4 regions of the Nocardioides panzhihuensis genome follow, and region 3 is predicted to be linked to each of the others. Evidence: predicted binding sites of a transcription regulator. Region 3 holds the regulator's gene; each other region holds the start of a gene.
What was found. The regulator LexA, encoded in region 3, represses DNA repair genes until DNA is damaged. The targets are predictions, from matches to a motif close to TCGAACANNTGTTCGA.

Region 1 (7,311 bases), 5.1 Mb from region 3:
GGAGTCGGGGAGAGGGCGGTGTCGCCGCCGCCCTTCCGCAACCAGGCGGCGGTGCCGTCGGTCCAGAAGATCTCCTCGCTGATCGGGTCCGCCGAGACCGCTGTGTGGACGCCGTCGGGCGTCACCAGCGCGACGTTCACCGCGGCGAGCGGGGTCTGCGCGGCGTAGTTGAGGGTGCCGCAGAGCGGGTCGACCAGCCATCGGCGCGCGCTGCTTCCGGTCCTGCCCGTCTCCTCGCCCTCGAAGGCGTCGTCGGGACGGTAGGTCGCGATGGTCTCCCGGATCGCCTTCTCCGAGGCGAGGTCGGCCTCGGTCGCGAAGTCGGTCGGAGACTTGTCGAAATGGCTCAGGTCGGTGCCGTACATCTCCCGCACCACCGCCGCCCCCGCCGTCGCCGCCGTGATCGCGACGGCCGAGTCCGGGAACGCTGCCCGGAAGGCATCGATCGCCGGGTCCGAGGAGCTCTCGGGCTCGTCGCCGATGAAGACCGCGACCACCTCGGCCTCGGGATTCGCTGTCAGCGCGGGCAGGAGCTTGTCGCGCCATCTCCACAGGTTGGGGTGGTCATACCCGACGTACGCCTCTGCCGGGGAGAGCAGCTCGATCGCCCGCTCGAGCTCCTGCCGGGTCAGCCGGTACGCCGCCGTCCCGCCCGTGTGCCCGACGACTGTCGCCATCACGACCGCCGGGAGGCGGTGGCCGTAGGCGTTGACCAGCGGAAAATGCTCCGCTGCCGGAGCGGACGCGGTCGACGGGACGATGCCTACGCCGTGCGCGGCTGGGGGCGCCCAGCCTTTGATCGCACTCTCGAACCTTGCTCTCGCCGCCAGGATCTCGTCCATGGTCTTCCATCGGTCCACGCGGGGGAATCTATCGGCTGGGGTCGGTCTGAGAGGGCGTTTGGCGAGACCACCCGCCTGCTGGTCGAGCCGGCGTCGTGCTGGTCGAGTTCGTCGAGACCTCACCCCGCTGGTCGAGCCTGTCGAGACCCCCTCGCCCCCGCTGGTCGAGCCGCCGGAGCCGCTAGGCGGAGGCGTGTCGAGACCAACACAGTTCCCTGCCGGATCGTCCCACCCGAAGGCCGGCGTGGGCCGCCGACCCGGCTTCGAGGGTCTTCTCGACCTGCCCCGGAGTCAAGGACGCCCTCCGGGCGCCGGCTCCGCCGGCCGCTTACGCGGTCCTTGACACCGGACCACGTCGAGAAAAAATTTGGCTGGCTATCGGGGCGGCGGCCCGGGTGTGGCGCGGAGGAATCTTGCTTGGGAAGGATGAGGTTGAAGGGGCGGGAGGGTGGCCCTTCGGGCCACTTATCATCCACAGGCTTGATGTCGTTCGCTCGCCACTAAAAGCGTATTTGACCTGCACAAATAGGTGTTCAAGAGCGCTTGGTCGGAGTAGAATCGGAGGCACTACGACACACCTTTGAAGGGAGGTAGCAGCCATGAGCATCGACCACTGGGGCACCAACCCCGGAGACGTCATCGAGTCGGCTCTTGCTGCCATCGAAACCTCCCTGGAAGAGCTGCTCGCGATGGACCCGACCTACTGGCACACCAGCCAGAAGAAAGACTTCCTCGCCAAAATGGAGAAGCTCCAAGCCCAACAAGCGGCGTTGACGCTGCGGGTGCTGGCTGTCTCGGGTGATATCGCCGCAGAGACCGGTGACAAGGACGCCTCGGCCTGGATGCGTGCCGAGCTGCTGGTCGACAAAGGTGCCGCGAGGTCGCAGATCAAGCTCGCCAACGCGGTGACGAAGTACGAGTTGGTTGCCGCTGGCCTCGCTGAGGGTGTCGTCTCTGAGGCGAAGGCCCGAGTGATCACCAAGGCCCTCGACAAGGTCGAGGCCAACCCGGTCGCCACCGTCGAGGACTTGGTTCTGGCTGAGAAGCTGCTGGTCGAGTACGCGACCCAGTTCACCACCAAGGAACTGCGGGTCATCGGCAAACGGATCCTGCTCGAGGTCGACCCCGCCCGGTTCGAGGCAGCCGAAGCCAAAGCACTCCTCGCCGAAGAGGAACGCGCCCAGCAGAAGACCGCCCTGCGGGTCTGGGACAACCACGACGGCACCATCGGCTTCGACGGTGTCCTCCCTGTTTCGATCGGGATGAGGTTCAAGAAGCAGGTCGAGGCCTGGGCTCAGCCGCGTAAGCAGCAGCTCGTCGACAAAGGTGCCCCGTTGCCGCCGTGGGAGCGGTTGATGGGCCAGGGGTTCGCCCGGCTGATCGAGACCATCGACCCGAATGCGCTGCCCCGCCATGGTGGTGACGCGACCGTCGTCAACGTCGTGATCTCGCTCGAGGAGCTCCGCAAGGAACTCGGCACCGCCACATTGGGCTACGACGAGATCAACGGCACCACCATCACCGCCGCCGAAGCCCGCCAGATGGCATGCAACGCCACCATCATCCCCTGGGTCCTCGGCGGAAACAGCGAGATCCTCGACGCCGGCAGGGCCAGCAGATTCTTCCAGCCCATCCAACGCAAAGCCCTCCGACTCCAACAGAAGTGCTGCCAAGCCGAAGGCTGCGACATGCCACCGGAATGGTGCGACGCCCACAGAGAGGATGTCGGTGCGTCATCTCGTGTGGCGGCCTGACTCTGAGCGCTCATTGACGGCGCGAGCATGAAGCGCGCCTGTCCTGAAATGGATTGGTCGACCGTTGCACGAGGTGGCGTGCTGTCAGACCACCGGCACGCTGGGCGTGACTTGATAGGAGCCTGCTAGGAACACGCCCATCTCTGTGTTGTCCGCCCTGGCGATGCCGGTGGTCTGTCCATCCACCCGACGAGGAGAGGACGGCATCACCAGCATGACGAATCGAAGCGAGGATCGCGAGGTGATCGGCGGCGTCGATACCCACGGCGCCACTCACCACTGCGCTGCGCTCGACGCGCGAACAGGGAAGTTGCTGGGCGACAGCGAGTTCCCAGCAACTGCGAAGGGCTACGCCCAAGCCCTCAAGTGGCTGCAGCGGTACGGGAGGGTCGAAGCGGTCGGGGTCGAGGGAACCGGGTCTTACGGAGCAGGGCTCACCCGGTACCTCACCAGCCGCGACGTGGTCGTCATCGAGGTCGTCCGCGCGAACCGTCAGGCCCGGTATCTGCAGGGCAAGTCGGACCCTCTAGACGCGATCAATGCTGCGCGCGCCGTGCTGGCCGGCATGGCCACCACGGTCCCCAAGACACGCAACGGGAACGTAGAAGCGATCCGAATGATCCAAACCACCAGGCGCAGCGCCTCGAAAGCACGCAAGGCCGCGATCAACCAGATGCACGGCCTGATCTACTCCGCTCCCGAACCACTGCGCGAACAGCTGCGAGGGCTCAACCGCGCCGCACTGGTTGCCCGCTGCTTACGCCTGCGACCAACGACCTCAACCCAGTCCGGGGAGCTGACAGTCATCGCCAAGACGATGCTGCGCCGACTCGCACGGCGCGTTCAAGCTCTCGATGAAGAGATCGAGGAAGCCAACCAGCAACTCACAGAACTCGTTCAACACGCAGCGCCCGCCCTGCTCCAGGTCTTCGGCGCCGGACCTGAAGCAGCTGCGCAACTCCTGACCACCGCAGGAGAGAACCGCGACAGGATCTCAACCGAGGCCTCACTCGCACGCCTCTGCGGTGTCGCCCCGATCCCAGCCAGCAGCGGCAACACAACCCGGCATCGACTCCACCGCGGCGGCGACCGGAGAGCCAACTCCGCGATTCACATGATCATCATCAACCGGCTCCGATGGCACGAACCCACCAAGGCCTACGTCACCCGCCGCACCGCCGAAGGAAAGACCAAAAGCGAGATCATCCGATGCCTCAAGCGCGCGGCCGTCCGCGAGCTCTACCGCGCTCTCCTGACAGACCTCAACAAACCAGCCGCAGAGCACGAACCCGCCGCTTGACATGCATAGGAGCATCCACCTCGACCCATGGGCCGCAGGCGGAAGAACGGATCTGAAGGACGGGGTCTTGCTCTGCCCGCACCATCACCGACTGGCGCACAACCCTGCCTATGTTCATGAGCGGCTACCCGACGGCACGGTCCGGTTCACTCGCCGCCCCTAAACCAGCAGCGTGAGACCCAACCCATCAGGCCCGCCTGCGCGGGCATCTTTCGCCTGCCCAGACCGTCAACGCCGCTTGGGCGCTCGATGCGGACCGGCCCCTGCCCCTCGCAGCACACCGGCCACGACCCCCAAACCCGTGCTCAACCGAAATCCGCTGCGCCACACCCCGCCGCCGACCCGATAGCCAGCCAAATTTCTCGCCGGATCACGGTGTCAAGGACCGCGATAGCGGCCGGCGAAGCCGGCGGCCGAAGGCCGTCCTTGACTCCGGGGGCCGGCGTGAACACCATCCATAACGGGTCGGCGGCCACCAGCCCCTGCGAAACACCAACCACCAAATCCGAAGTTGAGCCGAGCGTAAGAGAGGATGGACGCCATGCGCGTCCACATCGGCTGTGACCATGCCGGTCTCGAACTGAAGTCCCATCTGATCAACCGTCTGACGGAGCTCGGCTATGAGCTTGTCGACCATGGCCCGTTCGTCTATGACGCACTCGACGACTACCCGGTCTTCTGCATCCGGGCAGCCGAGGGCGTGGTCCGTGACCGGGAGCAGGGGCTGGACAGCCTCGGGGTCGTGATCGGGGGGTCGGGCAACGGTGAGCAGATGGCGGCCAACAAGGTGACCGGCATCCGGTGTGCGCTCGCCTGGAGCGAGGAGACCGCCAAGCTCGCTCGTGACCATAACAACGCTCAGGTCGTCGCGGTCGGTGGCCGGATGCACAGTCTCGAGGACATGACGAAGTTCGTCGAGATCTTCCTGGCCGAGCCGTTCAGCGAGGAGGAGCGGCACGTACGCCGCATCGATCAGCTCCACGCCTACGACGCCGACGGCGTGCGGCCGGCGCTTCCCGAGTCGGCCAAGGGCCTGGGGCCGGCCGAGGACCAGGACTGATCCGGGGATGCCCGAGGGGCACACCCTCCACCGCCTCGCTCTCGACCTGAGCGATGCGTTCGCCGGGGAGCAGGTCCGGGTCAGCAGCCCGCAGGGCAGGTTCGCCGACTCCGCCGCCCTCCTGGACGGTCAGGTCCTCGTCGGGGCCGAGGCCTGGGGCAAGCAGCTGTTCGTCGAGTTCCCGGGGGAGCAGTACGTCCACATCCACCTCGGCCTCTACGGCAAGCTCGACCTGAAGCCCCACACCGCCGAGCCTCCTCTTCCCGTCGGCCAGGTCAGGCTCCGCCTGGTCTCGGCCGGCTCGACGACCGGGAGCGGGACGTACGCAGACCTGCGTGGCGCCAACACCTGCAACCTGGTCACCGCGGCCCAGCGTGACGCCGTGGTCGCGAAGCTGGGGCCGGACCCGCTGCGCGACGACGCCGACCCTGGCCGGGCGTGGCTGCGGATCAGCCGGAGCCGGACGAGCATCGGCGCGCTGCTGATGGACCAGTCCGTCCTGGCCGGAGTGGGCAACGTCTACCGGGCCGAGGTGCTCTTCCGGCACCGGATCGACCCGATGCGACCGGGCAACACCCTGCGCAGGAAGCAGTGGGACGCCATCTGGGACGACCTGGTCGAGCTGATGAAGCTCGGCGTCCAGGTGAACCGCATCGACACCGTCCGCGAGGAGCACACGCCGGAGGCGATGGGTCGCGCGCCGCGCAAGGACGACCACGGCGGCGAGGTCTACGTCTACCGCCGCAGCGGTCAACCCTGCCTGGTGTGCGGCACGAACGTACGCACCGTCGAGCTGCAACAGCGCAACCTCTTCTGGTGTCCGAAGTGCCAGCGCACCTACCGGCCCCGGACGAGCGCGAAGTAGGAGCCCGCACTACTCTCCGGCCTGCGAGAACGACCACGCAGCCCCCACCTCGAGACCTAGAGTGAGGCCATGTCGAGCCATGCCTTCGCAGACCGTCTGCGGAGCAACGCGATCCGCCGCAGGTTCCGCGACCCGGAGCTGCGAGCGGTGCTGTGGCTCGGGTTGCTCACTGTCCTGCTGACGGTGCTCGCGTCGGCTCAGGTCGGCTGGCTGCAGGTGGTCCCGGTGGCGGTCCTCACGGTGCCGTTGCTGCTCGGTGCGGTGCTGCTCGGCCCGCGTACGCTCAGCTGGTTCGTCGTCTTCGTGATGGTGATGATCGTGGTGGGCGCCAGCCGGGTCACGCTCTCCGACCGCGACGCCGCCGCCATCGGGGTGCACTTCCTGCTCGGCGCGATCGTGCTGTCCGTCGCGATGCGCCGCACCTACCTCGGGGTCGGCGGGCTGAGCGACGAGCTCATGCTGCTCGACCTGACCCACCGGCTCGACCAGGGTGCGATCCCCCCGATGCCTCCAGGGTGGCTCGCCGACTCGGCGGTCCTGCCTGCGGGCGGCACCCGGTTCGCGGGCGACTTCGTGGTGGCCGCGCGGGTGGAGGACCGGCTGGAGATCGTCGTCGTGGACGTCTCCGGCAAGGGGGAGCGAGCAGGCACCAGGGCGCTCCAGCTGTCCGGAGCGTTCGGCGGCCTCCTCGGCGCGGTGCCGCCGGGCGACTTCCTGCCCGCCGCCAACCGCTACCTGCTCCGCCAGGACTGGCAGGAGGGCTTCGCAACCGCGGTCTACCTCTCCATCGACCTCGGCGACGGCGCCTACGAGATCCGCACGGCCGGCCACCCGCCCGCGCTCGTACGCCGCGCGTCCACCGGCCGCTGGGAGGAGGCCGACAGCGTCGGCCCGGTGCTGGGGCTCATCGACGACGTCGACTTCGACGCCTGCGCGGGCGCGCTCGGTGTGGGGGACATGCTGATGCTCTACACCGACGGAGTCGTGGAGGCGCGGGGCATCGACCTCGAGGACGGCATCAGCAACCTGGTCGCCACCGCCGACCATCTCGCGGTCACCGGACGAGGTGGCGGGGCCCGCCGACTGCTCGAGGGGCTGAGCGCCAGCGCCGACGATCGTGCGCTCGTCGCGGTCGGAAGACGGCGCTGAGATCGGCACCGAAACAACCGGTCCAACCGGCCAGTAGGGGAGCCGGTTACAGGTGTGAGCCAGATCTATGGCAGGATTTCGCGGGTTGCACGAGGGCGTTGGCTCTCGCGTACGCGGATGTAGCTCAATGGTAGAGCCTCAGTCTTCCAAACTGATTACGCGGGTTCGATTCCCGTCATCCGCTCCAAGTGCCATTCCCGCTGATTGGGGAGGGGCTCTTGACGGGGCGTAGCGTAGTGGCTAGCGCGCCTGCTTTGGGAGCAGGAGACCGCAGGTTCGAGTCCTGTCGCCCCGACATCTCCCTCGAAATTTCATAACCCCTGCACGCGACATCATTCTCA
Region 2 (7,311 bases), 4.7 Mb from region 3:
CGTGCCATGGCGGCGCGAAGCGCCTAGGAACTTCTGGGACGCGCCACTAGAGATCGTTGTCGCGGCGACGCTGTTTCCAGCGTTCGCTGGCCCGGTCCAGGAACGAGCTGCGGGGCTCATGATCCCCGTCGTCCTCCTCGACCGTGGCGGCGCCGCGCAGAGCGGTGAGCAGCACGGAGGTCGAGGCCAGCATCACCAAGAAGCCGACCACCCCGATGACCCACATCCGCGAGATCACACCGGCCATCAGCAGCGCGACTCCACCGGCGAGCACGACGCCCGCGATGACCGCATGCCGACGTTGGGCACGGCGCAAGGCCGTGCCTCGGAGAGCGGAGGCGAACTTCGGGTCCTCCGCCGAGAGCGCGCGCTCCATCTGCTCGAGCAGGCGAAGCTCCTCTTCCGAGAGTGGCACCGTACCTCCCATGTCCTGTTGGGGCATCTCCAAGTCTAGGCTCGCCACCCTGAAGGCGGTAGGGAGCCCCGAAAATTCTTGCCCCTCGACGTTCTGCCACATGGCACAACCTGTGCTGATTGTGTCAAGCAAACCGGCTGTCGCGTCAACCCTGGCCGTCGCGGAGAAGACTCGCCCGACGTACGAGGCTGGATCCGAAGCGCTCAGCGACCCGGTCTGCGGCGCGGTCGGCCTCGGACCAGCCTCGTTCCCGCGCGCCGAGCTCGAGCTGTCGGTCGGTCCCTTCGCGCGCGACGAGGTGCTCGACCCGGACCCCGACCAGGCGTAGCGCCCGGCCGCGGAGGTTCAGCTCGTCGTAGAGGCGGACGACCGTGGCGTGCACCTCCTGGGTGACGTCGGTGGGGTCGGGCAGGGTGCGAGAGCGGGAGATCGTCTTGAAGTCGGTGAACCGCACCGTCAACGCGACGGTGCGGCCGACCGTGCCGGCCCGCCGCATCCGCCGGGTGACCCGAGCCGAGAGGCGCAGCAGTTCGCGGACGATGTCCTCACGGTCGCTCAGGTCGTGGCCGAAGGTCTCCTGGGCGCCGGTGGATCGATCCGCGCTTCGCGCGGTCACTCCCTCGCTCGGCGCGAGCGGACGAGCAAGCTCGCCGCTCGACCTCGCTCCGGTCGTCTCCGGCACGCCCAGCCCCAGCCGTCCGGTCAGCTCCCGCCGGTCGGCGCCGGTGGCGAGCCGGTGCAGGTGGCCACCCAGGCGCGGGCCGAGGATCTGGTGGAGCGTCGGGACCGGGGTGCGGGCGATGTCGCCCACCGTCTCGAACCCGAGCCGCCGGAGCCGGTTGCGGGTGCTCGGACCGACGCCGTAGAGCTCACCGACATCGAGGGGGTGGAGGAACCCGGGGATGTCCTCAGGCCGGACGATCACGACGCCGTCGGGCTTGGCCTTGCGGCTGCCGACCTTGGCCACGCTCGGCGTCGGCGCGACGCCGACCGAGCAGGTGATGCTCAGCTCTTCGGCGATCTGGCGCCGGATCCGCTCCGCGATCCGTTCGGGGCTCCCGAAGAGCCTGATCGCACCGCGCACGTCGAGGAACGCCTCGTCGACGCTGACCACCTCCACCAGCGGGGTGGCGCGGCGGAAGATCTCGCGGACCTGACGAGAGACCTCGGCGACCTCACCGAAGTCGAGACGGACCGAGACCAGCTGAGGACACAGCCGTCTCGCCATCGCGCCGGGCATCGCGGCCCGCACGCCGAAGGCCCGGGCCGGATAGTTGGCGCAGGTCACCACACCACGGGCGTGTCCCCCGACCACCACCGGCTGGTCCCAGAGCTCGGGCTGGTGCCGGATCGCCACCGACACGAAGAACGCGTCCATGTCGACATGGAGGAACGGGGTGGCCTCCGGAGCGCCGGCGGAGGAGGTCAACCCGATCCTCCGAGGACGCAGACCAGCGCCGACTCGGCGTAGCGAAGCGAGCCGCTAGCGAAGCGAAGCGAGCAGATGCACCTGAGTGGCCATCGGCAGGTAGTCCGCCCGGGTAGAGGCCCGCTGCTCCAGGTCCACGAGCGCCGCGGACGCCGCAGGATCGGCGTCGAGCAGCGACCCGGGGACGTGATCGATGAACACACGTACGCCGCGGACGTCCGAGACCTCGAAACCTGCCGCGTCCAGCAGCCCGGTGACCTCGCCGAGCGAGAACCGGCGGCCCGAGCGCCCCTGCGGGGTGGTGTCGTCGAGGAGCTCGGCGGCCTGCGCGAAGTGACCGGCCAGGGCTCGGGAGAGGACGGCGGCGGTGCGCTGGGCGACCAGCAGGCTGAGGGTGCCGCCGGGACGGAGCACCTCGCGGATCCCCGCCAGTGCCGCCTCCGGGTCGGGGACGACCTCGAGAACGCCGTGGCAGAGCACCACGTCGGCGCCGCTGGGGTCGGCGACGTCGGAGAGGGCGGCAAGATCACCTTGGCGCGCGTCGACCGAGACACCGGCCTCGCGGGCGCGTCGGTCGAGCGCGGCCAGGGCATCGGGGCTCGGGTCGACCACGGTGACCGTGTGACCGAGCCCGGCGACGCGTACGGCGGAGGTGCCGGTGCCACCGCCGATGTCGAGGACGTCGAGCGAGCCGGAGGCCAGGACCGGGTCGAGCGCGTCCCAGACGGCGACGGTCCGGGCGCCTGCCCGACGACTGGTTGATGCGGAGCCAGCTGCCATGGGGCCAAGCGTAGGCCCTGTGCCCACCTCACCTGAATCAGCCCACGAGGCGGTCGTGCCGAGGCCGGCTGACCACCGAGGCGTGGGCCATCAGCCCGAGGGACTCCTCGACGACGGCGAGGAAACGGTCGGCGTCACGCACCTGGTCGTCGGCCTCCTCCGCGGTGACCGCCCGGATCGAGCCGGCCTCCGCAGCGGCACGCTTGGCTGCGCCGGCAGCGAAGTAGTCGGCCCACTCGGAGAGCTCGGGCGCCAGCTTCTTGAGGCGGACCCAGGCGTTCCACGGGCGGCGGCGACCGGCGGGGCTCGCGGCCGCGACGGGGTCGGTGCGGGCCGCGATCAGCGCGGCGGCGGCCTGGAGCGCGGCGACGTGCGCCATCGCGTACCTGCTCGGCACGTCGTCGCCCACGATGGCCTCCGCGAGCGACTCGGTCGCGCGGAAGAGGTAGCTGTGTGTCGTCGCCGGCAGCAGATGCATCGGGGTCGTCCTTCTCGCTCACGGTCGACCCCGCAGTGGACGGCTCCGGCGGGCGCCGGGGGTCGAGGACGACGCCCGCCAGAGCCTGTTGTTCGAACATCTGTTCGAACACAAGATCAAACTACACCCCGCCACCGACAGTCACAAGACGTTTCGGAGACGGGGTGTGTCGACGAGCGCTGCGGGTCGCTCAGTCGTCGGCGACCATGCCGCGGATCTGGTGCGGCGGGTGGATGTAGCGCGTGTTCGCCGGCAGCCACATGACCACCAGCAGGGCCGCGGCGATGACGATCGCGATCGCGGTTAGCACGGTGATGATCACCGGCGGGCCGGTCAGGATGCCACCGACGCTGGCCACGGCGGAGATGAACACCAGGAAGGTGATCGTGATGCGAGACCACTCGAAGCCGTTGCGGAGGAAGACCGCGAGCACGCCGAGCATGCAGGCCATCACCCCGAACAGCGTGATCGCGGGGGCGATGAACGCCGGCGCGCTGATCCGGTTGTCGGTGGGCGGGTTGATCAGGGCTTCGAGCCCCTCGGTCTCCAAGATGCGCTTGGCCGAGGGGTTGCCCTCTGCCCAGGCGCGCACCAGGTCATCGGAACGCAGCACCATCACCACGACCACGACGGCGCTGAACGCGACCAGCCCGATGATCAAGCGAACCGCCCACGTCATCTCCCGCGGCACGGGTTCAGCCGCGAGGGCGGCCACCTCTACGGCGGCCTCGGGGTCCTCGTTCACGACCACACCTTCGTTCTCGTCGGGTGTCGTCATGGTCATCCGGTCTCCTTGCCACGTGGGGGTTTCCTCGGTATCGATCAATCCATTCTGCCGTACGGGTGACAACGGAGGTAAATACGGAGCGTGGCGATCGATCTTCGGCGTAGGCCAAGATGTCCCCATGGAATCTCTAGCGCTGACCTTCTCCAGCGGGTGGGCCAGTGGCATCAACGCCTACCTCGTCGTGCTGGTGCTCGGCGTCGTGCAGCGTGCGACGGGGGCCGAGGAGATCCCCGACGTGCTCGGCACCTGGCCCGTGCTGACCGCCGCGGGGGTGATGTTCGCGATCGAGTTCGTCGCCGACAAGGTGCCCTACATCGACTCGACGTGGGACTCGATCTCCACGGTGATCCGGCCTACGATCGGCGCCGTGATCGGCGTCCTGCTCGCCGGTGAGGCCGATTCGCTCGGTGCGGCGGTCGGCGGCGTCGTAGGCGGCACGTCGGCGCTGATGTCGCACCTGATCAAGGCCAGCGAGCGGCTGGCGGTCAACTCCTCCCCCGAGCCGGTCTCCAACTCGGTGGTCAGCGTGGCCGAGGACGGCCTCGTCCTCGGCGTGGTCTGGCTCGCCACCCAGCACCCGCTGGCCGCGGCCGGCATCGCCGCCGTGATGCTGGTGGCCGGGCTGGTGCTGATGTACTTCGTCGTCCGAGCCGTTCGCGGCGGCTGGCGCAGGCTGACCCGGCGCGGAAGACGCGGGTCCGAGCCGCCCGGCGGACCGTCCGACGGCGCGACCAAGCCCTACCCCGTCCAGTGACGCGCGTAATCGTCCTCGGGGGCGGCTACGCAGGGATGGCCAGCGCCGCGAGGCTGGCCAAGCTCGGCCACTCGGTGACCCTCCTGGAGGCCTCCGGTCAGCTCGGTGGCGCCCTGGTGCCGGTGCGCGAGGAAGGGTTCACCTGGGACGCCTCGGCGACCTCGACCCTGCTGCCCGCGGTGATGCGCGACCTGTTCCGAAAGTCCGGACGGCCTGCGGAGCGTGAGCTGGAGCTGGTGCCGATGGACGTCATCCGTGAGCACCGGTTCGCCGACAAGACCTCGGTCGCGGTGCCCGGCGGCACCCGCGGAGCCCAGCTGGCGGCCTTCGACGGGCTCGGACCGGGAATCGGCCAGCAGTGGACCGACTACGTCGCCCGGTTCAGCGAGGACTGGGAGGTCCTGCGCAAGCACTACTTCGAGGTGCCGTGGGAGCCCTCCGCGCTGCCGTCGGCCGTCGCAGAGCGGTTCCGGTCTCGCGAGACCCTCCACAAGCGGCTGCGCAAGACGTTCAAGGACGAGCGGCTTCGGCTGGTCGCGGGGCATCCGTTCGTCGCCGCGGGGCAGGAGCTGCGCGACGTACCTGCCTGGGCGGGGCTCACCGCCTACCTCGAGCAGCGCTTCGGCGGCTGGCGCGTCGAAGGCGGGATGGGGGTCGTCGCCGAGGTGCTCGCGGCCCGGATGACCACCCGCCGGGTCTCGGTGCAGACCGCGACCCGGGTGGAGGACATCATCCTCCGCGGCGGGAGGGCGGTCGCGGTCAGCACCACCGACGGCGAGATCGATCTCGGCGTCGACGGAGCGGTCGTGGTCGCCCTCGACCCGCGCTCGCTGCCGGCCCTGCGGCCCCTGGTGGAACGCACGCTGCCGGCGATCCCGCCGATGACGTTCCACCTCGGGCTCGCCTCGCTGCCCGACCATCTGCTCGACCTGCCCGACGAGCTGGTCCTGCACGGCGAGCCGACCCTCGTCGTACGCACCCGAGGGATCGCTCCCGAGGGACAGCACGCCTGGACGGTCCACTCCTACGGCAAGCTGATGGAGGACGTCCTGCTGGCGCTGGCCCGCCACAAGGTCGACCTCCGCGAGCATGTCGTGCACCGTGTCGACCTGGGCGCCGCCGAGCTCGTACGCCGCTGGCGCGGGTCACCTCTGGGCGTGAAGTGGGAGGGGCGGAGCACGGTGTTCCAGCGTCTCGGACCGCGCACACCCATCCCGAACGTCTACGCCGCCGGCGCCCACGCCACACCCGGCTCCGGGCTGCCGTTCACGGGGCTGTCGTCCGCGCTCGTCGCGCAGTCGATCGGTCCCAGCCAGAGGTGAGCGCCAGCGGTTTCTAGGGAGTGACGTTGAGCTTGGCGAAGATCTCCAGCGTCGCCCTGGAGCGGTTGAGCGTGTAGAAGTGGAGCCCCGGCGCGCCGCCATCGAGGAGCTCCTGACACAGCTCGGCGGCCACCGCGATGCCCTCGGCACGGATGTCGGCCGGCTCCGGACCGGCGGCGGTCAGGCGCTCGACGATCTCCTCAGGGACCTCGGCGCCGATGAGCTCGCTCTGGCGACGGATGGCGGCGAGGTTCAGGATCGGCATGATCCCCGGCAGGATCGGGATGTCGACGTCGCGGGCGCGGACCCGGTCGACGAGGCCGAAGTAGTCGGCCGCACGGAAGAACATCTGGGTGACCGCGAACTCGGCACCGGCCTCGGCCTTGGCGACCAGCACGTCGGCGTCGGCCTCGATCGACTCGGCGCTCGGATGGCCTTCGGGGAAGGCGGCGACGCCGATGCGGAAGTCGCCGCGCTCCCTGGCCAGCCTCACCACGTCGATCGCGTAGTCGAGGCCACCGGCGGTCGGCGTCCACTCGGCACGCGGGCCGTCGGCGGGGTCGCCGCGCAGCGCCATCACGTGCGTGACGCCCTGCGCGGCGTAGGAGTCGAGGATCGCGGCGACCTCGTCACGGGTGTGGCCGACGCAGGTCAGATGGGCGACGGGCAGCAGCTCGGTCTCGGCGGCGATCCGGCCGGTGATGGCGACGGTCTTGTCACGGGTCGAGCCGCCGGCGCCGTAGGTGACGCTCACGAACGTCGGACGGTAGGGCTCCAGCGCACGGATCGCGTTCCACAGCTGCTCCTCGCCTGCCTCGTCCTTCGGCGGGAAGAACTCGAAGGAGAACGAGCGGTCGCCCTCGTTGATCAGCTCCGCGAGGGAGCGTCCACGTCCGGTCACCATCGGACCATCGTAGGCAGTGGCCTAGGCTCGGAGGGTGAATGAAACGTGGGACGCCGATGAATTCCGCCGTCGCGTCCAGGGCGCTCTGGACACCTTCCTCGTGACGCAGACCGAGCGGCTGGCCCCGCTCGGGGACGAGGTCGAACCGCTGCTGCGCCGGGCCCGGGAGTCGATGTCCGGCGGCAAGCGCCTGCGGGCCGCGTTCTGCTACTGGGGCTTCCGCGCGGTCCACCCCGCTCCCTCCCCGGCCGAGGAGGAGTCGCTCGTGCGGGCCGCCGCCGCGCTCGAGCTGCTCCAGGCGTCGGCGCTCGTCCACGACGACGTCATCGACGACTCCGACACCCGGCGCGGCGCCCCGTCCGCGCACCGCGCGTTCGAGGCCGACCATTCCGCCGCGGGGTGGCCCGGGCGGTCCCGTGCCTACGGTGATGCCGCAGCTGTG
Region 3 (7,311 bases):
CGTGCGCCAGAAGCTGCCTCACCTGACCACGCTGGCCCAGGGCGACGCCCAGCTGCCCGAGCTCGCCGCGCAGTTCGTCGCCGACCCGCATACGGTGCTCTTCGGGACGCTGTCGCTGTGGCAGGGCCTCGACGTGCCCGGTGACACCTGCCAGCTCGTGATCATCGACCGGATCCCGTTCCCGCGGCCCGACGACCCGCTGATGTCGGCCCGGCAGCAGGCGGCCGACAAGGCCGGCGGCAACGGGTTCATGCAGGTCGCAGCAACTCATGCGGCGCTGCTGCTGGCGCAGGGGGCCGGTCGGCTGATCCGCACCACCACCGACCGTGGGGTCGTGGCCGTGCTCGACGCCCGCCTGGCGACCGCCCGCTACGGCGGGTTCCTCAAGGCGAGCCTGCCGCCGATGTGGGCCACCACCGACCCCGATGTCGTCCGAAAGGCTCTCAAGCGGCTCTCCGAGCTGGCCTCTGCCTGAGCCAGCGGTATCGGCTCGTCCTGACCAAAACTCACGCCGAGTCGGCTCGTCAGAACGAGCCGGCTCGGCGTGGGATGTGCGTCAGCGGTAGGTCTTCGCCCACCAGCGATGGGTGGCCTTGTCGGGCGAAGCGACACCGCGGCAGGAGAACGCGGTGCCCTGGCCACACTTGAAGTTGCTGCTCGCGTTGGCGAAGGTGACCTCGACCTTGCGGATCCGCTTGGAGGAGAAGCCCTTGATGGTCTTCGTGGCGATGCCGTCGCGGTTGGGCTTGAGGTAGTAGACGCTCCGGGTGCCGTCGGTGCGGAAGACGCTGACCACGGCGGCGTTGGCGTCGCGACGAGCCACGTCGACCTTCACCCGCAGCTTCCAGCCCTTGCCGACCTTCTTGGGCACGAGGCGCTGCGAAGCGTAGGTGAGGTGCTTGAGGGTGAACTTGCCGCCGATGGTCTGCCGCTTGGCGGGCAGCGCGATGCGGCCGTCGTAGACCGGCGCGTAGTAGGCGCGGCCCTCGCTGTAGGTCTTCGAGGGGGCCAGGTTGGCGGCGGCGAAGCGGACGTACTGCTCCTTCAGGGTGGTGCCGCGAGCGGCGAGCGCCCGGCGGATCGCGAGGGTGGAGTAGGTCGACGGGGCCCGGTTCCAGACGTCGAGGACCACTGCCGGCAGGTCGCCCCGCTCCCTGGCGAAGCGCTCGGAGAGATAGCGGAAGAAGATCCAGTTGCCGTAGATGCCGAGGTTGGAGACGTTGGAGTTGTCGAGCGGCTTGCGCTGGTCCTCGAGCTGGCCGTAGGCGAGGTACTGCCGGTTGTCGTTGATGCTGTCGTAGACCTCGTCCTCGACCCAGGTCGCGGTGGACTCCATCATCCAGCGGTCCTCGCCGGCGTCGTAGGCGAACTGAACCGCGTGGAAGTACTCGTGAGCGGCCGTCACGCGAAGGTTCTCGGTGGGCGTGTTCATGGAGCCGTACTCGCTGGTGGCGTAGTCGTTGTCCAGGACGCAGTAGGCGGTCGCGGCGGTCTTGGAGACCTTCGTCTCCGGCGCGCAGTAGCCGTAGTAGCCCTCGTCGTAGAGGTTCTCCAGGTAGATGTCGACCTTGCCCGGGGTGACCGACTTGTCGGCCGCGGGCTTGCGGTAGCCCGCCTTCACGTAGATGTTGTGGACCTTCGTGACCACGTCGCGGACCTGGGTCGCGTACGCCACGGAGGCCCTGTCGCCACCCTTGCCCGGGGTGTAGTGGACGCAGACCGCGTCGCTGCAGGTCTGGCTGGCCGCGCGGGGACGGGCGAGCAGCTCGCGCGCTGCCGTCTGGTTGGAGCCGTCCAGAGCGTCCTTGGCGTTCCACAGGTCGGCCAGCGCGATCGTCGCGTCGGGGCGGCCGGCGACGTGGCGCCCGGGCACGAACTGCCGCGCGCCGCGAACCGACTGGTTGCGCTTGACCTTCTTGGCCGCCGCGAGCGCCTCACGGGCCGCCTTCTCCGTCACCGGCTGCTCGGCGCTGGTGTTCCCGCCGGTCATCACCGACGCGGCCGGGGTCGACCCGGTTGCGGGCATGGTGGCCGCGAACGTGGCTACGACCATGCCTGCGATCAGGACGAGGGAGCGTTGTTTGCGGTTGATCCGGCGGGCAATGTTTCGCATGAGATACCAGACGTTCGGGAAGGCAGACCAGGGCAGTCTAAGCGCAGAGGGCCGACCCTACACCGGTGAAACGCCTAGACGGGCCGCGAGACATGAGGGTGGTGCCGAGCGCTGCAGGAGACGACTCAGCCGCCGGCCCTGTATGGGCCGGCGGCTGGATCTCACGCAGTGTTCAGGTCTCAGAGGCTACGCAGAACAGCCGTCACCTTGCCGAGGATCGTCGCGTGGGTGCCGTCGATCGGCTCGTACGCAGCGTTGTGCGGCAGCAGCCAGACCTTGCCGTCCTTGCGGGAGAGCGTCTTGACGGTCGCCTCGCCATCGATCAGCGCGGCCACGATCTCGCCGTTCTCCGCGGTCGGCTGCTGGCGCACGACCACGAAGTCGCCGTCGCAGATGGCGGCGTCGACCATCGAGTCACCGGAGACCGAGAGCAGGAAGAGATCGCCGTTGCCGACCAGCTGCTTGGGCAGCGGGAAGACGTCCTCGACGCTCTGCTGGCTCGACGTCTCCTCGGCCAGGATCGGGCCACCGGCCGCGATCCGACCGACCAAGGGGACCATGGTGGCGTCGGGGTTGGGGTTGACTGCGGCCTCGGCGGCGACCGTCGTCTCGGGCTCCTCGCCGGACATCGCCTTGCGGTGAGCCATCACCTCGGGGAGGAAGACCTCGAGGGCGCGGGGTCGCTTCGGGTCCTTGCGGATCAGACCACGCTGCTCCAACGCGCGGAGCTGGTGGGCCACGCTGCTGGTGCTGGTCAGCCCGACCGCGGCGCCGATCTCGCGCATGCTGGGCGGATAGCCGCGCTGCTCGATGCTGTCGCGCAGGTGCGCGAGGATGCGCTGCTGACGCGGCGTGAGCCCGGTCGCGTCCGGCGGCCCATCGGGCAGCTCGCGGACGCGGCTCTTCTTCGAACCGCCTGATCCGGTGCCTGTCTTCTGCGTGGTCATGTCATCACATTAGTCCCTCTGGCACCACTACTTCAAACATCTGTTCGATCTCATCTGTGACGCGTGTCGGCGCTCGAAAATTCTTGGGCGCGCCACTTGCGTTGTTCGAACACGTGATCTAACTTCGAACATGTGCTCGATCGAACACGTGATCGAGAGACTTGTGAACTGGAGGCCGTGATGAGTGCAACCGTCTATGTGCTGCCCGTAGCCGAACCGCCCCGCCCTGTGCGTGAGGAGCGCCGCTCGACGGTGCGACTCACCCGGCGAGGACGGGTCGTCGTGTTCGCGTTCGCGTTGGTCGTGCTCTTCGGGATCGCGCTGATCGGGGCGAAGGTGGCGTTCGCGGCGGAGAACGGTGCGGAAAAAAGTGCCAGATTTCTTGGCCCTGACTCCGCCGCCCACACGATGGTCGTCGGTGATGGCGACACGCTCTGGGACATCTCCGCGAAGGCCATCGTCGGCACTGACGCCTCGATTCGGGAGATGGAGCAGACGATCAAGGAGCTCAACGGCCTCGAGTCCTCGATGCTCCTGTCCGGGCAGACCCTGATCGTGCCGACCGCGCCGTAAGGCTCATTGATGTCCGGCTGCTCCTTCGAGACGACTGAGCGAGGTCGAGCGGCGAGCTTGCTCGTCCGCTCGCGCCGAGCGAGGGAGTCAGCCCGCGCAGCGGGCACCCTGGCAGCCGGCAACCGGGGAAAGTGAGAGTGCTGCAGACGATGGGAAGCGTCTGCAGCACTCTCGCTGTTTCGGGGCCTGCTGTTTCGGTGTCAGTGACGCCCGCGATAAGGGCTGTCCGGCTCGGCCGGCGGCCACTGCTTGTTGCGGATGCCGTGTCGCGGCGGCCACTCGTCGTCCGGTTGGTCGGACGGGTCCTGGGGTTGCCGCTGGGCGGGCATCGCCTGGGTTGCCGCGGGATCCTGGGTCAGTCGAGCCCGAGAGCCGGTCTGGCCGTAGCTGATCGGCGCCTGGTAGGCGCCGGACTGATACTGCGGGGCTGCGGCCTGCTGGGTGGGATAGCCGTCGGTGGTGTATCCCTGCGATGCGTACCCCGGGGTGCTCTGTGGTGTCGAGGTCGGCGTCGAGGGGTTGGAGTAGTAGGGCTGCGGGGTCGGCGGAGGACTGGTCGGCGGTTGGTAGGCCGATGCGCCGTAAGCGGCTCGGCTGCCGGTGTTGCCGTAGCCCTGATCGTCCCCGGGGTAGCCGTAGGGCGACTGGGAGCCCGTGTCCGTGTTGTAGGCCGAGCGACTCCCGGTGCCGCCGTACGGCTGCTGCTGACTCCCGGTGTCGGTGCTGTGTCGGTTGTAGGAGCCGGTGTCCTCGTAGCCGTAGGAGCCGGTGCCGTAGTAGTCCTGCTCCGAGTAGGTCTGGCCCGGATAGTCCTGCTCCTCGACGTAGGCGTTGGAGTGGTTTCCGGCGTAGTCGTCGGCGGGCGGTGGGGTGGGGGAGCCGGTGAGGGCCCGCCAGGCCTTCCCGGCGAAGGTGAAGGTCAGGAAGAGGCAGGCGACTGCTGCGACCGCTGCGATGGCGAGCTTCACCCAGGCGCCGGAATCGCCTCCCCGTGCGTCGGCCCCGAAACCGACGGCGACCCACACCAGCACTCCCCAGATGATCAGGGAGACCAGTGTTGCGATCGCAGGCAAGATGAAAGGTGGCCGGGGACCGCTTCTGGGGCGCGTGCCTCTCCGCGACCCGACGCGATTTCCTCCGGAGATGTTTGTCACGGGGGTCATTCTTACGCATGGAGCCCAGTTCGGTGCCCCTGAACCGGAATCTTTCGGTGTTTGGCCCGGCGACACGCCGTGCAGGCGGGAAACCCGCCCCGCGCTTGCATCGGCTGAGGGGCGGGCGTACGGTTACCACTACATCTAGTAGTTACACGGCTGTAGTTATCCACATCTAGTTCACATGAACAGGTGGATGACTCACAGCGATGTGGGTGTTGTTCCACAGGGGTCCACGCTCGTATCCACAGGTTCCACAGGCTCGGGCCGCCGTTGAGACGGCCTGGATCCACAGGCTTCATGAGAGGGGCTCGACCGTGCACTGTCCGTTCTGCCGACACAGCGACACCAAGGTGCTCGACTCCCGTGTGGCCGAGGAGGGTGGCCAGATCCGGCGCCGCCGGGTCTGCCAGGAGTGCGGGAAGCGGTTCACGACCGTCGAGCAGATGCAGCTGATGGTGGCCAAGCGCTCCGGCGCAGCGGAGCCGTTCAGCCGCGACAAGGCGGTGCACGGCGTACGCAAGGCTTGCAAGGGTCGCCCGGTCACCGAGGATCAGCTCGCCTGCCTCGGTCAAGAGGTCGAGCAGGCGCTGCGGAGCCAGGGGTTGGCCGAGGTTCCCAGCCACGAGGTGGGGTTGGCGATCCTCGCGCCGCTGCGCGAGCTCGACGAGGTGGCCTATCTGCGCTTCGCCAGCGTCTACCGGGCCTTCGGGTCGGCGGACGACTTCGAGCGCGAGATCCAGATGCTGCGTACGGAACGGGAAGTCCAAGACTTCGAGGCAGAACATCCGGTCGAGGCTCCGGTGGGCACCGACTAGATCCCACGGCCATTTGAATCGAGATGGCACACAGACCGGCCCGGGCAGGCCGTGGGGAAGCGACCTGTCCGGGCCATCCAGCACGACCCAGAACAAGAAGTACGAAGCCCGAACGGGCGCAACAGGAGACTCCACCATCAGCACCGACCAGCAGCACAGCACAGCGATCGATGACAACAGGGGGAACGAAATGATAGACACGGCAGCAGAGGCACAGGCGTCGACGAAGGCGGGCGCAGGGCTGAAGATCGAGCGGATCTTCAGCACCGAGGGCGTCCACCCGTACGACGAGATCACCTGGGAGCGACGCGACGTCGTCCAGAAGAACTGGAAGACCGGCGCGACCGTCTTCGAGCAGACCGGCGTGGAGTTCCCCGACTTCTGGTCGATCAATGCCTCGACGATCGTGACGACCAAGTACTTCCGCGGAGCGCTCGGCACCGAGAAGCGCGAGCAGAGCCTGAAGCAGCTGATCGACCGGGTCGTGAACACCTACGTCGCCTCCGGCAAGGAGAACGACTACTTCGCCACGGACGCCGACGCCGACCTCTTCGGTCGCGAGCTCACCTGGCTGCTGGTCAACCAGCACTTCGCGTTCAACTCGCCGGTCTGGTTCAACGTCGGCACCGAGTCCCCCCAGCAGGTCTCTGCCTGCTTCATCCTCTCGGTCGACGACTCCATGGACTCGATCCTGAACTGGTACAAGGAAGAGGGCCTGATCTTCAAGGGCGGCTCCGGTGCCGGTCTCAACCTCTCCCGCATCCGCTCCTCCAAGGAGCTGCTGAAGTCCTCCGGCGGCACCGCCTCCGGCCCGGTCTCCTTCATGCGTGGCGCCGACGCGTCCGCGGGCACCATCAAGTCCGGCGGCGCCACCCGCCGTGCGGCGAAGATGGTCGTGCTCGACGTCGACCACCCCGACATCGAGGAGTTCGTCGAGACCAAGGCGCGCGAGGAGGACAAGATCCGCGCGCTGCGCGACGCCGGCTTCGACATGGACCTGGGCGGCAAGGACATCTCGTCCGTGCAGTACCAGAACGCCAACAACTCCGTGCGCGTCTCCGACGAGTTCATGCGCGCCGTCGAGGAGGGCAAGAAGTTCGGCCTCCGTGCCCGCACCACCGGTGAGGTCATCGAGGAGATCGACGCCCGCGAGCTGTTCCGCAAGATCTCGATCGCCGCGTGGGAGTGTGCCGACCCGGGTCTGCAGTACGACGACACCATCAACGACTGGCACACCAACCCGGAGACGGGCCGGATCACCGGCTCCAACCCGTGCTCGGAGTACATGTCGCTGGACAACTCCTCCTGCAACCTGGCGTCGCTGAACCTGCTGAAGTTCCTCAAGGACGACGACACCTTCGACGCCGTGCGTTTCGAGCAGGCCTGCGAGGTCGTCTTCACCGCGATGGACATCTCCATCTGCTTCGCCGACTTCCCGACCGAGGCGATCGGCCAGACCACCCGCGACTACCGCCAGCTCGGCATCGGGTACGCCAACCTCGGCGCGCTGCTGATGGCGATGGGTCTCGGCTACGACTCCGAGGGTGGCCGCACCATGGCTGCCGCCATCACCTCGCTGATGACCGGCGCCGGCTACAAGCGCTCGGCCGAGCTGGCCGGTGTCGTCGGTCCGTACGCCGGCTACGCCCGCAACGCGGAGGCTCACCTGCGGGTCATGCGCAAGCACCAGGCCGCCAACGACGCGG
Region 4 (7,311 bases), 3.2 Mb from region 3:
GCCTCGGCCACGTGGCCCTCGCAGAAGTCGTGCACGATCTCCAGGGTCTTGCCGGTGTCGGCGACGTCGTCGGCGATCAGCACCTTCATCCCGGTCAGATCAACTGCCGCGGGGGTCGGCGGGAGCATCATCGGGACCTCGAGACGCTCGTTGACGCCGGTGTAGAACTCGACGTTGACCGCGGACAGGTTCTTCACATCGAGGGCGTAGCCCAGGCCCATCCCGAGGGCCAGGCCACCGCGGGCGATGGAGAGCACGATGTCGGGCTCGTAACCGCTGTCCACCACCTGCTGGGCGATGTCGCGTACGGCGCTGCCGAACAGGTCATAGGTCAGGATCTCGCGCTCTTGCTGCTCACTCACAGATCGGATTCTGGCACGACATCACCGGCGTCATATTCATCGGCAAGCGCGAGCTCCTCGCGAACGATGGCGAAGGCCACACCGGCGCCGTATCCCTTGCGAGCGAGCATCCCCACCAGACGCCGGGTCTTGGTCTGGTCGTCGAATCGCTCCAGGGAGCGCAGCTTGCGCCGGACCATCCGCCGGCCCGCCTCGCGCTCGTCGTCGGGGTCGATCTCGTCGAGCGCCTCGCGGGCCACCTCGTCGTCGATGCCCTTGCGGCGCAGCTCTTGGGCGAGGGCACGCCGCGCCAGGCCCTTGCCCGGCTGTCGGCTGGCGATCCAGGCTCTGGCGAAGGCCTCGTCGTCGACCAGGCCGACCTCTTCGAAGCGGTCCAGCAGCCGTGTCGCCAGGGCTTGCGGGACCTCCTTCTTCTCCAGCTTGTCGGCCAGTTCCTTGCGGCTGCGCGCCTGTCCGGTCAACGCGTCGAGGAGGATCTTGCGGGCGATCGCCTCGTGGTCGGGCTCGGGGTCGTTCTTGGGGTCCGCCGGGTCTGCGGGGCGAGGTTTGCGGCGACGGGACTGTGTTGGTTTCGACGCGCTTACACCGCTTCGCGAGCTCAGCGGTGACGCTTGCTCAACCTCGTCTCGCTCAGCCCTTCGCTCCTCCGTCGCGAACGGCTGGCTCACTTGAAGCCAGTCGGGCGCGGGCCGTTCGTCCACCCAGGGATCCTGGGTGGACGAACGGTTGCGCTCTGACGAAGCCACGGGTCAGTCGGTGCCTATGGACCTAGAAGTCCTCGACACCGGCGGGCTCGGCCACGGGCGCCTCGCCCTCGGCCGGAGCGTCGACCGTCGGCAGGACGCCGAGCTTCTCCAGGATCCGCTTCTCCAGCTCGTTGGCCAGATCGGGGTTGTCCTTGAGGAAGTTGCGGGAGTTCTCCTTGCCCTGACCGAGCTGGTCACCCTCGTAGGTGTACCAAGCGCCGGCCTTGCGGACCAGGCCGGCCTCGACACCGACGTCGATCAGGCCACCCTCGCGGGAGATGCCCTTCCCGTACATGATGTCGAACTCGGCCTGCTTGAACGGCGGGGCCACCTTGTTCTTCACGACCTTGACGCGGGTGCGGTTGCCGACCATGTCGGTGCCGTCCTTGAGCGTCTCGATCCGGCGCACGTCGAGTCGCACCGAGGAATAGAACTTCAGCGCGCGACCACCGGTCGTGGTCTCGGGCGAGCCGAACATCACGCCGATCTTCTCGCGCAGCTGGTTGATGAAGATCGCGGTCGTGCCGGAGTTGTTGAGCGCTCCGGTCATCTTTCGCAGCGCCTGGCTCATCAGTCGAGCCTGCAGGCCGACGTGGCTGTCGCCCATCTCGCCCTCGATCTCGGCCCGCGGCACGAGCGCCGCGACGGAGTCGATGACGATCAGGTCGAGCGCGCCCGAGCGGATCAGCATGTCGGCGATCTCCAGGGCCTGCTCACCCGAGTCTGGCTGGGAGACCAGCAGGGCGTCGGTGTCGACGCCGAGGTTCTTCGCGTATTCCGGGTCGAGTGCGTGCTCGGCGTCGATGAAGGCCACGATGCCACCGGCGCGCTGCGCGCTGGCGACCGCGTGGAGGGCCACCGTCGTCTTACCCGAGGACTCCGGACCGTAGATCTCCACGACCCGCCCGCGAGGCAGGCCGCCCAGACCCAGCGCCACGTCGAGCGCGATCGAGCCGGTCGGGATCACCTCCAGCGGAGCCCGGGTCTCATCGCCCAGCCGCATGACCGAGCCCTTGCCGAACTGTCTTTCGATGTTGGCGAGAGCGGCATCCAATGCCTTCTCGCGGTCACCTGCCGCCATGTTCTTTCCTTCCTGAGGGGCAGACTTCTTCCCCTTGCCTGCCGCTTGGCCACGTGTCTTCGTCGTCATCAAGGCAGACGCTAGACGGGACCACCGACAGTTTTGAACGGGACCCTCCGGCACGGTGTCTCACAGCCCTGTTCTGCGTGGGGCGAAAGCATGAAACACACTCCACCTACCACCACACACTAACCCGAACAAGCGTTCGATGTGAACACCTGTTCGGGCGTGTCGAGCCTGCCGGGATCCTCAGTGGCCCTCCATCTCGACCTGCTCAGCGGGAGTCGGGTCGCCGGCGATCTCGTCAGCGACGGCGACCGACAGGCCGCCGAGCATGAAGGCGACGATCACCGCGGCCAAGCCACCGCTCGAGAACGAGGGGAGGTAGCGCCGGAAGCCCTCCTGGACCGGCTCCGCGCCGTGGTACTGGTGCGTCAGCGCATGTCCCTTGCCCCTCTGGAGCAGGTATCGATTGACCGGGAAGGCCGCCACGAAGGCGACCGAGAGGGCGATCATCATCGCGAGCCAGAACACCACGTTGACCAGACCTGCCTCCATGGCCCCGGGGATGAGCGCCATGACCAGGTTGTCGACCAGCTCCATGGTCGCGATCGAGAGGGTGTCGGCGGCGAGCACCACGCTGAACGCCGCACCGACGGCCAGGCCCGACTTCAGCAGCGGCAGGGTCGAGAGGGCGTAGCCGAAGGCGAACGCCAGCGAGACCGCCAGGGCGATCGTCCACCCCGTGCTGAGCCCGATCGCGGTGCCGATCATCAGCCCGGCGATCTCACCGATCGCACAGCCGGTGAGGCAGTGCAGCGTGGCGCTCGCCGCCATCGCGTTCACGCCACCGCCGTGCCCGGCGTGTCCCCCATGGTCGCCGTGGTCGCCGTGCTCACCATGACCTTCATGCGTCGAGTGCTGATGTCCTGCGTGGTCGTGTCCGGCGTGCAGGTGCCCGTCATGCGACGTCATGTCGCTCCCTTGCTCGTTCGTTCAGGATCTCTATACCCAATTCATACCCCATGGGGGTATGAACCGCAAGGGGGAACCGGGCTACGAGCCCGCTTTGTCCGCGGACGATCGACTCCTTAAGGTGTGCTGTGTGTGGACGGCAGCAGGACGACGGCGGCGGACGACCGGGATGGTCGTACGCGTCGGTCTGCTCGCAGCGGTCGTCGTCACGGTCTCCGGCCTGCTGGCCATGCACGCGCTGAGCCTCCACGGCACCCGCGCCGACGGCGAGCACGCCTCACTGAGCCTGCCGGCCGTCCACGTGGGGCACACCCACGCTCTGGACCACGCCGAGCACGCCAGCCACGCCGGCTCCGTCGCGCCCGGCCACGCCGGAGGCCCCGGAGGCGAGGAACACACGGCGATGATGCTGTGCGTTGCGTTCCTGCTCGCCGCGGGCGTGCTGCTCCTGAGCAGGTTGTGGCGGCGTACGCCGGTGTGGTGGCTCAGCCGCAGCCGCAGCTGGTCCCGGACGGCCGGATCCACCCCCTTGATCACACGTCTGGCGACCGGCCCGCCCTCGGTGTGGGCCTACTCCGTCATCAGGTGCTGAGCGGTCTCGACTCAGCCGCGACCCGGGCCACGCCCGCGGTCCGCAGCTGGGTCAGCGATGCCCGCAAACAGCACCTGACAAGGAGAAACAACAGATGCGTACGCAACGTAGCCTCACCCGCACGACCTTGGCCGCGGCCGGCCTGGCGGTGCTGCTGACGCTGTCCGCCTGCGGCGGCAGCGACGGGGCCGATCAGCCCCAAAAGCTCTCCGAGACCGAGCACAACAAGGCCGACGTCACCTTCGCGACCGACATGATCCAGCACCACGCCCAGGCGATGTCGATGGTCGACCTGACCATGGACCGCAAGCTCGAGCCCGAGGTCCAGGAGCTCGCGGACGAGATCCGGGCGGCCCAGAGCCCCGAGATCGAGACCATGTCCGGCTGGCTCCAGGAGTGGGGCGAGGAGGTGCCTTCGACCATGCGCGACCACGTCAACGGCGGCCACGAGGGCCACGGCGACGAGGACAGCAGCGCGTCCGACTCGATGGAGGGCATGGACCACGACATGCCCGGGATGATGTCTGCCGAGGACATGGACGCCCTCGAGAACGCCTCCGACGCCGAGTTCCGGGACATGTGGCTGGAGATGATGATCGAGCACCACGAGGGCGCGGTCGAGATGGCCGAGACCGAGCAGGACGAGGGCCGGTTCAAGCCCGCCGTCGACCTGGCCGGGACGATCATCGAGTCCCAGACGAAGGAGATCGACACCATGGAGAAGCTCCTCGGCTGAGGATGCTGACGGGCAGGGCCGCCCAGCGGCCCTGCCCTGTCACAGGCGTGTCAGGCCGACCGACGCCCCACGTACGCCGCTCCGAACAGCACCACGACCAGCAGGATCGCGCAGAGCGCGAGCGCTGGATATCCGGCCACGTCGACGACGACTCCGGACAGCGCTCCCGCGGCGGCAGCGGCGACGCCCATGATCAGGTCGGCGGTGCCCTGGACGTCGGCGCGCACCTCGAGCGGGGTGTGGTCCGCCACCGAGGTGGCCGCAGCGATCGTGGCCAGGGACCAGCCGAGACCGAGCAGGAAGAGCCCGACGAAGATCCGCCCCGAGCTGCCCTGCGGCGCCGCGGCGCACAGGACCAGGGCCACCAGGAGCACCCCGCCGCCGAGCGCCATCACGTCGGCTCGGCCGACGCGGTCGGCGAGCCAGCCGGCGACCGGAGCGAAGGCGAACATGCCGAGGACGTGCCCGCTGATCACCAACCCGATGACCTCCAGCCCGGCGCCGCCGTGCTCCATGTGGAGCGGGGTCATCACCATCACCGCGACCATCGTGGCGTGCGCCGCGGCCTGTCCGACGACCGCCGCGGCGAGCGCGGGACGCTCCCGGATCACGGCGAGCGCCCGGCGCCAGCTCGTTCCCTTCGGCGTCTCCGCGGGCGGAGCCCCCTCCCGGGCGACCAGCAGCGGATCCGGTCGCAGGAAGACCCCGACCACCAGCGCTGCCGCCAGCATCGCGACCGAGCCGAGGGCGAACGGCCCGGTGAGCACCGGGATCCCGACGGCGTCGGTGAAGAGCTCGGCGACACCGGTCAGGTTGGGCCCGATGACCGCGCCGAACGTGGTCGCCCAGACCACGACCGACAGCGCTCGCGCGCGGCTGGTCGCAGGTGCCAGGTCGGTGGCCGCGTAGCGGGCGCCGTTGTTCGCCGCGGTGGTCGCGCCGAGCAGCACCGCGCCGACCAGCAGCAGCGTCATCGAGCCGACCACGCCCGCCAGGACGGCCAGCAGACCACCGGCCGAACCGAGCAGATATCCCGCCAGCAGCCCGATCCGGCGCCCGCGGGCGTCCATCACCCGCCCCAGGACGTACGCGGCCACCGCGGCGCCCAGCACCTGGGTCGTCTGGGACAGTCCCGCCATCGACTCCGACCCGGACAGGTCACGCGCCAGCAGGGAGGCGGTCGCGATCCCGATGGTGATGCCCATCGCGCCGACCGCCTGGGTGGCGACCAGGGTGAGGATGGTGCGCTTCTGGACCGCCGCGGTCGAGCGCGGAGCGGCGAGGCCCGAGGTCACGTCACCGCTCCCGTGCCGGCAGCTCCAGGGTCTTCCAGACCGCGGCCCAGACCTCCTTGGGCGAGACGCCGTCGTCGAGCGCCTCCTGCGCGGTGCGCCCGCCCAGCTCTCCCATCACGAACTGGCGCGCCCAGGCACGCGCATAGCCCGCGCCGAGCGCGTCTTCCATCCGGGACCAGAACTCCGTGTGCCTCATCGCCCCGAATGCTACTCAGCCGATCTCAGCCGCGCCGACGAGCGAGCACATCGAGCCAGACGTCCCCGAGGGGCCCGTCGGCGTGCCCGACCTCGAGCACGTCCCAGCCGGCCTCGTCCAGCGCAGCCCGAAGCTCGGACTCACCCCAGTAGACGAAGAGGCGGGGAGCCTCGACGTGGCCGCGGTTGATCCACTCCTCGCCGTCCCCCTCCTTCAGCGACACGTGCAGCGCACCGCCGGGGCGAGTGACCTCGGCGAGCCTGCCGAGCACGGTCCCGAAGTCGTCGCGGGCCACATGCAGCAGCGTCGCCGAGGCCCAGACCGCGGCGTAGGGGACGTCCGGGTGGACCGGATCACGCAGGTCGTCGGTCAGCGGGTCCAGGCAGGCCGCGGCGTGGCCCTGCGTCCGCAGGTGCGCCACGAACCCCTCGCTGATGTCGGTACGCCGCACCCGCACTCCCCCGGCTTCGAGCGCCTTCGCGTCGTGGCCGGGCCCGGTGCCGATCTCGAGGACGTGGTCGCCGGGCTCGAGCTCGGCCAGGAAACGGTCGAGGAGCGAGCGGTTCTCCTCCGAGAAGGAGGTGCTCTCGACGTACGTCGTGACGCTGGCGTCGTAGGCGGCGACCGTCGCTCGCTTGGCGGCGGCGCGTACGTCCCACAGGTGGTGGACGACGTCGTGGAGGTGGTAGCGGCCCAGCGACTCGACGCTGAACACGTCGCCGTTGGAACGGGTCCCGCGACGGCCCCACGCGTCCGGCGGGACCTTCTCGTAGATCGTGGCCACCTCGTCGGCGGCGTCCATCAGCTCCTCGGCCACGACCTCCGGGTCCTGGCCGGCGTAGTCGCCCTCGCGGGCGGCCTCGTCCTGGTCCCAGTTGGCGAACCGCGGCTCGTCCTCGGTCAGCATCTGCCGCAGCCGCTCGCCGAAGACGCGGTGGACGTCACGTACGTGGGCGCCGTACTCCAACGCCGACCAGACCCCGGGCCGTGTGCGCTCGCGCGCGTTGTCGGCGGCGAGATAGATCTCCCAGTAGGTCGCGTTGTCCCGCACGATCTCGGGGAGCCGGTCCGCGGTCACGGCACCGGCGACGAAGCCGCACTCGGGGCAGGGCCGATCCAGGACCCAGGTCCAGTCCTTGGTGTCGGGCTCGATCTCCTCGAGCTCCGCTTCGGCAGGCGCCTCATATGTCATGTGATCCATCTTGACGGCCCACCAAGGCAGTCACGAGAGAGATCCTGCCCTTGAGACGCGACTTGCTGCCGCTCAGGTGAGGAGTAGGGAGTCGAGCCGCCGCCGCACGACCACCAGCCCGATCGCGCCGAACGCC

Region 1: the regulator LexA is predicted to act here: its motif matches at 1,364-1,379, upstream of BJ988_RS03905 (DUF222 domain-containing protein).
Region 2: the regulator LexA is predicted to act here: its motif matches at 3,195-3,210, upstream of BJ988_RS05825 (SAV_6107 family HEPN domain-containing protein).
Region 4: the regulator LexA is predicted to act here: its motif matches at 2,383-2,398, upstream of recA (recombinase RecA).

The regions. Positions count from the first base shown of each region.
Region 1 covers NZ_JACBZR010000001.1:832,012-839,322, forward strand. The annotation lists gene BJ988_RS03900 (inositol monophosphatase family protein) at 1-860, opposite strand, end outside; gene BJ988_RS03905 (DUF222 domain-containing protein) at 1,442-2,596, shown strand; gene BJ988_RS03910 (IS110 family RNA-guided transposase) at 2,811-3,896, shown strand; gene BJ988_RS03915 (ribose-5-phosphate isomerase) at 4,438-4,956, shown strand; gene BJ988_RS03920 (Fpg/Nei family DNA glycosylase) at 4,964-5,821, shown strand; gene BJ988_RS03925 (PP2C family protein-serine/threonine phosphatase) at 5,891-6,970, shown strand; tRNA gene BJ988_RS03930 (tRNA-Gly) at 7,084-7,157, shown strand; tRNA gene BJ988_RS03935 (tRNA-Pro) at 7,193-7,265, shown strand.
Region 2 covers NZ_JACBZR010000001.1:1,244,519-1,251,829, reverse strand. The annotation lists gene BJ988_RS05840 (DUF3040 domain-containing protein) at 47-415, opposite strand; gene BJ988_RS05835 (Y-family DNA polymerase) at 561-1,844, opposite strand; gene BJ988_RS05830 (methyltransferase domain-containing protein) at 1,899-2,624, opposite strand; gene BJ988_RS05825 (SAV_6107 family HEPN domain-containing protein) at 2,662-3,102, opposite strand; gene BJ988_RS05820 (hypothetical protein) at 3,293-3,886, opposite strand; gene BJ988_RS05815 (DUF4126 domain-containing protein) at 4,008-4,643, shown strand; gene BJ988_RS05810 (FAD-dependent oxidoreductase) at 4,640-5,965, shown strand; gene metF (methylenetetrahydrofolate reductase [NAD(P)H]) at 5,979-6,869, opposite strand; gene BJ988_RS05800 (polyprenyl synthetase family protein) at 6,904-7,311, shown strand, end outside.
Region 3 covers NZ_JACBZR010000001.1:5,977,674-5,984,984, forward strand. The annotation lists gene BJ988_RS28320 (helicase C-terminal domain-containing protein) at 1-475, shown strand, start outside; gene BJ988_RS28325 (MXAN_6640 family putative metalloprotease) at 557-2,113, opposite strand; gene lexA (transcriptional repressor LexA) at 2,293-3,060, opposite strand; gene BJ988_RS28335 (LysM peptidoglycan-binding domain-containing protein) at 3,241-3,633, shown strand; gene BJ988_RS28340 (hypothetical protein) at 3,834-4,706, opposite strand; gene nrdR (transcriptional regulator NrdR) at 5,105-5,605, shown strand; gene BJ988_RS28350 (vitamin B12-dependent ribonucleotide reductase) at 5,796-7,311, shown strand, end outside.
Region 4 covers NZ_JACBZR010000001.1:2,750,522-2,757,832, forward strand. The annotation lists gene BJ988_RS13105 (phosphoribosyltransferase family protein) at 1-362, opposite strand, end outside; gene BJ988_RS13110 (RecX family transcriptional regulator) at 359-1,063, opposite strand; gene recA (recombinase RecA) at 1,131-2,189, opposite strand; gene BJ988_RS13120 (DUF4396 domain-containing protein) at 2,439-3,164, opposite strand; gene BJ988_RS13125 (DUF6153 family protein) at 3,295-3,756, shown strand; gene BJ988_RS13130 (DUF305 domain-containing protein) at 3,851-4,492, shown strand; gene BJ988_RS13135 (MFS transporter) at 4,543-5,787, opposite strand; gene BJ988_RS13140 (DUF3046 domain-containing protein) at 5,789-5,983, opposite strand; gene BJ988_RS13145 (DinB family protein) at 6,009-7,175, opposite strand; gene BJ988_RS13150 (ABC transporter permease) at 7,248-7,311, opposite strand, start outside.